One region of the Vibrio porteresiae DSM 19223 genome, then DNA from elsewhere that is predicted to be linked to it. Evidence: predicted binding sites of a transcription regulator. Region 1 holds the regulator's gene; the other holds the start of a gene.
What was found. Region 1 encodes PurR, which represses purine synthesis genes. Its sites were predicted from a motif close to TNANGNAAACGTTTNCNTNA; they were not measured.
Positions count from the first base shown of each region.

Region 2: the regulator PurR is predicted to act here: its motif matches at 715-734, upstream of OCV11_RS19635 (formate--tetrahydrofolate ligase).

Region 1 covers NZ_AP024895.1:1,402,813-1,407,496, forward strand. The annotation lists gene OCV11_RS06490 (alpha/beta fold hydrolase) at 1-767, shown strand, start outside; gene OCV11_RS06495 (TfoX/Sxy family DNA transformation protein) at 1,314-1,901, opposite strand; cyclic di-GMP riboswitch class I at 2,015-2,116, opposite strand; gene purR (HTH-type transcriptional repressor PurR) at 2,274-3,275, opposite strand; gene torR (two-component system response regulator TorR) at 3,975-4,679, shown strand.
Region 2 covers NZ_AP024896.1:677,756-682,439, reverse strand. The annotation lists gene yiaY (L-threonine dehydrogenase) at 1-493, shown strand, start outside; gene OCV11_RS19635 (formate--tetrahydrofolate ligase) at 763-2,511, shown strand; gene OCV11_RS19630 (ethanolamine ammonia-lyase subunit EutB) at 2,848-4,251, shown strand; gene eutC (ethanolamine ammonia-lyase subunit EutC) at 4,248-4,684, shown strand, end outside.

The sequences.
Region 1 (4,684 bases):
ATCCTACGAGTTCACAGTGGGTGGTTTTTGTGCATGGCGCTGGTGGCAGCTCATCTTTGTGGTTTAAACAGATTAAGGCCTATAAACGCCATTTTAATTTGCTGCTCATTGACCTACGTGGCCATGGACAATCGAGCCAATGGGTGCGTGAGTGGATGACACACCCTTATACCTTTGACGCCATAGCGCAAGATGTGCTCAATGTTTTGCGTCATTGTGAGATAGCCAAAGCACACTTTGTTGCCATGTCTTTGGGGACCATCATTGTGCGCAAAATCTCTGAACTTGCTCCAGACCAAGTTCAATCCATGGTGCTAGGAGGCGCGGTCATTCGTTTTGACTTTCGTTCGCAACTCTTGGTGAGTATAGGGCGCTGGTCAAAGCATATCATCCCTTACATGTGGCTCTATCGTCTGTTTGCCTACATTGTGATGCCAAGTCGTGCACAGCGTGAATCTCGCCTATTGTTTATCCGGGAAGCAAAAAAACTGTGTCAAAAAGAGTTTAAGCGTTGGTATCGTCTCACTGCTGAGGTGAATCCGTTTATGCGCTATTTTCGTGAGAAAGATGAGGCTATCCCAACGCTATACTTAATGGGGGATAGAGATTATCTGTTTTTATCGCAGGTACGTGAATTGGTCACTGTTCATCGACAAAGCGAGCTGATTGAACTGAGCGATTGTGGGCATGTGTGCAATATCGAACAAGCAGAACGTTTTAATCATCACTCGATTCATTTTATTCGTCGCTTTTCGCCTCGATCGTAATAAGTTGTGGCGAGCTGGGCTGGGCACTATGATTTATGAAAGGTGCGATGAATGTTGCAGGGTAGTCTTTATCAATAAGTCAACATCTTACTGCAGCGTTGGCTTATATAAGCGTACGCCGTACCTTTCTTTTCTCATACACGATACTGCTTGCAGTAGCAGAATGTGTGATGAGCTTGAATCAGGCTAGCTCATCACACATGAGAATCAAAACTACATAACTAAGAACTATATCACTACCTTTATTACTGTCTCTCCATTTTCAAAAAGATGACTAACATATTGAGGTTGAAATGGTCAGTGTGTGCCAACACTTGATTCCGCCTTCTTTACGGAGAGTTGGGCACTCAGTACAGTTTTTACTATGTCTCGGACTTTGGGGCACAGTTAGTGTAACGTGATTTATCACTAAGGCTACAAGCAATGTGGTTGGGGACTGATGGCGTCCCCTAAATGGACGAAATAATTCCCATTTATTCAGGGATTTTACATAAAAAAAAGCACCCACCTAGGTGAGTGCCTTCGTTACTCTTACTTGCCAATCTTTTACAAGCGCTGCATCAGTTCATCACGACGATTTTGCGGAATAACTGACCAGTGTTTCCCTTCAATAGCGCCCTCAAGAGCCCACAGAAGTTCAATGCTTACATCACTTGAATGAGTCTGTTGAATCGCTTTATACGCTTCTACAGAGCCTTTCTCGTGCAGCTCTTCAACCGACTCGATACCTGCTTTACGTAACATACGTTCTGTTGCCAGACGTAAGTTAGGCAGATCTTTAAGACGGTTAGGTTTTGCTTGAGCTTGAGTTTCACGCTCTTGCTTAGCAACAACCAAAGCATCTTTCGCTTCTTTCAAGATTTTTTCTGGGGCATCCCAGAAATTTTCAGGAAGAGCGAAGTATTTAGTAACCACTGGGAAGCCACGTTTTTTATAAACGTAAGGTTCTAAGCCTTGCTGCTTGTATTTCTCGGAACAATTGTCATCTGCACGAATGTGAAGTTTGTCGTTAACCACCAATGCAAACATTGTGTCATCAACGAAAATTCCAAATCCGCCAAACATTGAACGAGATTTTACGCGTCCTAAGTTTTCAAACAGACGCATTGAGTCTTTTAATATTGGTTTATCCATGCCTTTAGTCTCGGTGTATTAACAATACGCCACCAAAATCAGGTCCGAGAATGTAGCAAAAGAATGCAAAGATTGTGTCAGTAAGAAGTTAACGTCTTAAATGCATTTTTGCCATCGGTAACCCCGCTACCTACCCAGAGCCGGAAAATACCATCTAAGGGTTTAGGCCGGAGGCTTTGCGTCCCACCTTTTCAGATGGTTTGCCCTGTACGTGACATTTCGTTCACTAGAGTAATCTTAAACTTGAACATAAATCACAAAATATTTTGCCTAATGTGATATTCGTCCAAAAAATCGCTGTATCTTTAATAAGCGACATTTTCATCAATAAGATTTTATATCAAAAGTGAGAAAACATGTAACATTAAGATTTTAAAGTTTTTTTACAGTATTTCGTGCGACGAGCTCAGGATGCATCTCAAAAACGCGACGATCATGGGCTTTGTTTTTGATCCGTTCCAATAGGATCTCAAAGGCGTTCTTACCAACACGACGTTTGGGTTGGTGAATCGTCGTTAGCGGTGGTGAAAAGTACTCAGAAAGCTCGATGTTATCGTAACCTACGACAGAAATATCATCGGGTACTTTCACGCCTTTTTGCTGTAAACGGCTCATTAAACCCAACGCCATCGTGTCGTTAAAACAGAACACTGCGGTCGGTTTGTGATCCATCGCAATAATTTTGTCTGCTGCAAGTACCGCAGTGTCACATTCGAAGTTGCCTTCTAGAATCCAATCTTCGTTCACTGGAAGATTAGCTTCGGCCATCGCACGGCGAAAACCAATGATGCGTTCCTTACAAGCCATTTTAGAAAAATGACCGCTCAAACAAGCAATGTCTTTGTGTCCGTTATCGATAAGATGTTTCGTTGCGATGTAACCGCCTTCTTCAGAGTTATCCATAATGGTGTCGGCTTGCGAATCTTCAAGACCCCAATCCATGATCACTTTTGGAATGTCAGAATGGCCTTCAAGCATTTCCATTAGCTCAGGAGTCATATCTGAGCACATCACCAAAATGCCATCGACACGCTTTTCAGCAAGCATGCGTACATAGTCGCGTTGTTTTTCATAAATGCCGCCGGTATTACACAAAATCAGTGTATAGCCTTGGCGGTAACAGTAGCTCTCAACCCCATCAATGACTTCAGAGAAAAATTGGTTGGTTGATTGAGTCACCAACATACCAATAGTCCGTGTGGTGTTGCATTTTAGGCTGCGAGCAACCGCGCTCGGTGCGTAGTTTAGCTCTTTTACCGCTGCCAACACTTTCGCTTGTGTTGCTTCGGCTACAAAACGTGTTTTGTTAATCACGTGTGATACAGTGGTGGTTGACACGCCTGCAATGCGCGCAACATCTTTTATAGTCGCCATTGGTTTTTCCCATCGATATCTGCTGACTAGGACAAAGATTTACAGTGATTGACCACTTCAACAGGTGTTGATTCGATATGTAAGTGAAGCTTAAAAGTAGTAAAAACACAAAAACCGCTTCAAAACAGCGGTTTAAGTAAAATTTCTATAGATTATCGTTTGCGTCAAAGATTTTAGACTGGTATTGAACCACTCGCAATGAAAAATTCATCTTTGTTTGATATCAATCGCTTTACTATTTTGTTACCAAGCTGGTGCAAGCTTCGACCTAAGATCAAGTGCAAAATGAGCTGTAAAGTGACTCATTCATCTTGAAATGCGAGTGAATGCATAGCGGTATTTCAGTCGGCTTTTTATTGTCTTCTTAACTGTCCACAACAAACCATCATCGCCTTTAAGTTATTTGTTGATATTAATAAAAACCATTAAATTTATAACCAAATGCACTAATAGATATGAATATTATTTTCATTTGTCGCCCGTAAATGAGTAACAATGTGACAAAAAAGAAGACAAATTTTTACATATTTGAGAAATGAAAATAAAGTGCTTTTATTTCGATTGTTCAAACAAAGCAAAATGTTATCTAAGCTTGTTTTGAATCAATAAAGCATCAGGTTTTAAGTTCGTACTCTAGAATTGTTACCGTCTATGAATAGAATGAATAGGGATTAAATTTAGCGGAATAAAGTGACGTCTATGAGTTATCACTTATTAGTCGTAGAGAGCGACAGAGACACCCGTGTCACATTGGTCGATTATTTCAAACGAGAGGGATACCAGATTTCTGTTGCCGATACGGGGGCAGAGATGCGTGAGGTATTACGCCAACACGCTATCGATTTGGTTCTGATGGAAACTAACCTTCAATTTGATGACAGCCTGATGCTGACCCGTGAATTGCGTAGCCATTCAGATGTCGGGATTATTCTCATTAATGGTCGTGAAGACAGTATCGACCGAATTATTGGTCTAGAAATGGGCGCAGACGATTATATCGCGCGACCTTTTGAGTTAAGAGAAATATTAGCGAGAGTGAAGAATTTAACCTGGCGAGTTTCCAATTCGAGAACAGGTACTCTAGAAAATATTTCCGGTAGTCAGCTTATTCATTTTGGTGAATGGGCGTTTGATATTCAGCGTCGTGCGCTAAGTCAAAATGGCGAACCGATAAAATTAACCAAAGCAGAATATGAGTTGCTCGTAGCATTAACCTCTAATCCACACCAAGTTCTCAGCCGCGAAGCAATTCTCGATATGATCAGCCATCGTGTTGATGCACCTAATGATCGTACTATTGATGTACTTATTCGCCGCTTGCGTTCGAAAATGGAGCTAGACCCTAAAACACCACAAATTATTGTGACCGTGCATGGGGAAGGGTATATGTTTGCAGGCAGCTAGCAGAC
Region 2 (4,684 bases), on a different replicon from region 1:
TGAAATGATTCAAGCGAACCTACGTGAAGCGGTTAAAAACGGTCAAAACCTAGAAGCTCGTGAAGCAATGGCATACGCACAATTCATGGCGGGTATGGCATTCAACAATGCTTCTCTAGGCTACGTACACGCAATGGCTCACCAACTAGGTGGTTTCTACAACCTACCTCACGGTGTATGTAACGCAGTACTTCTTCCACATGTACAACGTTACAATGCAACTGTTGCTGCAGACCGTCTACGTGACGTTGCTAAAGCAATGGGTGTTGATGTTGAAAACCTATCTGCAGAACAAGGCGCGGCAGCAGCTATCGACGCTATCGTATCTCTATCTAAAGAAATCGGTATCCCAGCTGGTCTAACTGAACTTGGTGCTAAAGAAGAAGATATCCCAACTCTAGCAACCAACGCTCTGAAAGATGCTTGTGCTATCACTAACCCACGCCAAGGTACACACGCTGAAGTTTGTGAAATCTTCAAATCTGCATTCTAATTGCTGATTTGCTTAGACTTTGATAAAAAGGTGCTCTCGGAGCACCTTTTTTTATGCTAATAGGTCATCTATCGACTCTTTAAAATTCAACTAGTTGAATAATAAAAAGAGGATAAATAGCCGCTTAAGTTTGATTCATCGCAGTAAAAACGACAAAAGTTCTATGGTTTTCTCTCACTGTGGGAGTTTTGCTTTACATGCGAAAAATAAAGGTTATTATCCGACGCAAACGTTTTCCTCACCACTTTCATAACTATGATGAGGGTTTTATGCAGTCAGATATCGAAATTTGCCGCACAACACCACTACAACCCATTGATGACATCGCCCATCAAGCAGGCTTACAAACCAACGAGTTTCAAAGCCAAGGCCGCTACAAGGCCAAAGTCTCTCTAGATGCCCTACACCGTTTAAAAGATCGCCCGACAGGCAAACTTGTGGTTGTCACTGCCATGACACCAACCCCGCTTGGCGAAGGAAAAACAGTGACAACGATTGGACTGGCGCAAGGTTTAGCCAAAATCAACCAATCGGTCTTTGCTTGTATTCGTCAGCCTTCCATGGGACCAATTTTTGGTGTCAAAGGTGGTGCTGCAGGTGGTGGCTATGCGCAAGTTGCGCCAATGGAAGAGCTGAATTTACACCTTACTGGTGACATTCATGCAGTTACTGCAGCGCATAACCTTGCGGCGGCGGCAATTGATGCACGTATCTATCATGAACAGCGTAACGGTTATGCAGACTTCACTGCTCGTACTGGTCTAAAAGCACTGCGGATTGATCCAAGCCATGTGACTTGGAAGCGTGTGATGGACCATAACGATCGCGCGCTACGTATGATCACCATTGGTCGTAATGAAGATGGGAAAGCGGTCAACGGCTTTGAACGTGAAGATGGCTTTGATATCTCAGCTGCGTCAGAGCTGATGGCGATTTTGGCGCTTTCTACTGATTTAAACGATTTACGTCAGCGCATCGGTCGCATTGTTGTCGCTTATGACCTTGATGGGCAGCCCATCACCACTGAAGATCTGCAAGTGGCAGGTGCAATGACAGTTACCATGAAGGACACCATCCAACCAACGCTAATGCAAACACTCGAAGGTGTTCCCACACTGGTTCACGCAGGTCCTTTTGCCAATATTGCCCATGGCAACTCTTCAATTATTGCCGATAACATCGCGACTCGACTGGCGGATTTTACCGTTACCGAAGGTGGCTTTGGTTCTGATATGGGCTTTGAAAAAGCCTGTAACATCAAAGCAAAAGCAGCGCATAAACATCCTGACTGTGCAGTGATTGTCGCTACCTTACGAGGCATCAAAGCCAACTCAGGTCGTTACGATTTACGTCCAGGTCAAGCGATTCCTGATAGCCTATTTGCACCAGATTCTGCCGCGCTCACTGCCGGTTTTGCCAATTTGCAATGGCATATCGACAACGTGACCCAATATGGTGTCCCCGCAGTGGTAGCGATTAACCGCTTCCCGCAAGACAGCGAGGAAGAGCTACAACAATTAATGGCTATGATCAAAGCCCTACCACAAGGTGTTGAAGTGGCGATCAGCGAAGCGTTTAGTCGCGGCGGTCTAGGCGCTACACAATTGGCGCATTGCGTCATGAAACAGTGCGAAAAAACAGTCCAGTTCACGCCACTTTACCAGAGCGAAGACTCTCTGGATGATAAGTTGCATGCCGTGGCGCTAAAAGGTTATGGCGCTGGCTCAATCACCTACTCAGAGAAAGCCACAGCCCAGCTTAAGCGCTTTAACGAGCTAGGTTACGGTCACCTTTCGGTGTGCATGGCGAAAACCCCGCTTTCGATCACCACAAATTCGGCCATTAAAGGCGCTCCATCAGGCTTTGATGTCACTATCCGTGAACTCAAGTTGTGCTCCGGCGCCGGATTTATCTATGCCCTCTGTGGCAGCGTAATGACGATGCCAGGACTGCCAGACAAACCCGCCTTTATGTCGTTAGACATTGACGAGCAAGGTAATATTGTCGGATTAAGTTAATCACTAAGTACAATACCAAGTGCAGTAGAACCTCATCTACTGCACTCTCTTCTCAATGTCACACGCCCTCTCCTCTTGAATCCTTTGAGTGCAGATATTATCTATCTACCGCCACATGCCCAAATAGAGTGCAGCCGCTTCCCTAATATGTAGCAAGGCTCGTATTCGACTGAATACCTATCTTATTAAATAACAAATAACCACATTTAACCTGTTGGTTTTTATTATAAAAATTCTTTTTCATTGCAGCCTTGAAACAGGGACATTTTTTGCATAATGAAGATCAACAGTGCAAAGGCACTCGCCAAATAATCAAACCGAATTTGCGAGGGATGTATGAGTTCGGAATATCGTTATCAATTGGGTAGTAAAACGTTTCGTTTTCGCTCCTTAAAAGAAGTGATGGCTAAAGCCTCACCTCTGCGTTCAGGAGACCAGCTCGCTGGCGTTTGCGCCGCGTCTGCAGAGGAGCGTGTCGTTGCTCAAATGGTATTGGCTGATCTGCCTCTTAAAACTTTTCTAAATGACTTGGTGATCCCGTACGAAAAAGATGAAATCTCGCGGCTGATCATTGACGAACACAATGCTAAAGCATTCATGGAAATTGCCCATCTCACGGTAGGTGATTTTCGCAATTGGTTATTACAAGAATCCACCACTTGTGTTGAACTAACGCGTGTTGCTCCGGGGATTACGCCAGAAATGGCAGCAGCGGTCAGTAAGATCATGCGTAACCAAGATCTGATTTTGGTCGCGAAAAAGTGCCAAGTGACTACTGCATTTCGCAACACCATCGGTTTGGCTGGGCATATGTCGACTCGACTTCAACCTAACCACCCGACTGATGATATGAACGGTATTGCCGCATCTATTTTCGATGGGCTTATGTATGGTAATGGTGATGCCGTCATTGGTATCAATCCAGCAACAGACAGCGTCAGCCAAGCAATTAAGCTTATGAAGCTGATGGATGAAGTGATTCAACACTACGAGATCCCAACGCAATCGTGCGTATTAACTCACGTCACCAACACAATTGAGTGTATTGAACAAGGTGCGCCAGTGGATTTGGTGTTCCAATCGATTGGTGGAACAGAAGGCACCAACAAAGGGTTTGGTGTCAGCATCGATGTGCTGCAACAAGCTTATGATGCGGCGAACAGCCTACAACGTGGCACGGTTGGCAACAACTTTATGTACTTTGAAACCGGCCAAGGTAGCGCGCTTTCTTCAAATGCGAACCATGATGTTGACCAACAAACGTGTGAAACCCGCGCTTATGCGCTCGCTCGTAAGTTCAAACCTTTATTGGTTAATACCGTTGTCGGTTTTATTGGCCCTGAGTATCTGTTTGATGGAAAACAAATTATCCGCGCAGGCTTAGAAGATCACTTCTGTGGCAAGCTGCTTGGTCTACCAATGGGCTGCGATATTTGCTACACCAACCATGCCTATGCCGATCAAAACGACATGGACAACTTGTTGACCTTGCTTGGCGTGGCCAACTGCAACTTCATTATGGGCATCCCGGGTTCTGATGACATTATGTTGAACTATCAGACCACCTCGTTCCATGATGCCTTATATGCACGCCAAGTGCTTGGATTAAAACCTGCCCCTGAATTTGAAGCTTGGCTACGTAAAATGCAGATTTTCAGTCAAGATGGTCGAACTCAGCTTAGTGATCATATGGCACCCGCATTTAAACAGCCGCTTAGCCTGCTGCAGGAGGCGGTATGAACTTAGACAAAATGATAAGTGGTAAATTGTCCGCTGAGCACTCATCACCAGAATTAGTACACCATGACCCGTGGGATACACTGCGTCAATTTACCCAAGCGCGGATTGGTTTAGGTCGCGTGGGCACCAGTATTCCGACCAGTGAACTGCTGCGTTTTCAACTCTCTCATGCGCAAGCTATTGATGCCGTGCATGTACCGCTGGATGAAGATGCCTTAGTGACTCGTTTGGCTGACAAAGAAAACTTGCGCCCTTTACTACCTGCTTTTCATTTGCACAGTGAGGCAAGCGACAGAGTCACTTACCTACAGCGCCCAGATTTGGGCCGTAAGCTGAGCGAACAAGGCATCACTGAGTTAAAAGAGCACAGTGATTCACGAGCTAAGCCTTACGATTTAGCGATTGTGATTGCCGACGGTCTGTCGTCTTACGC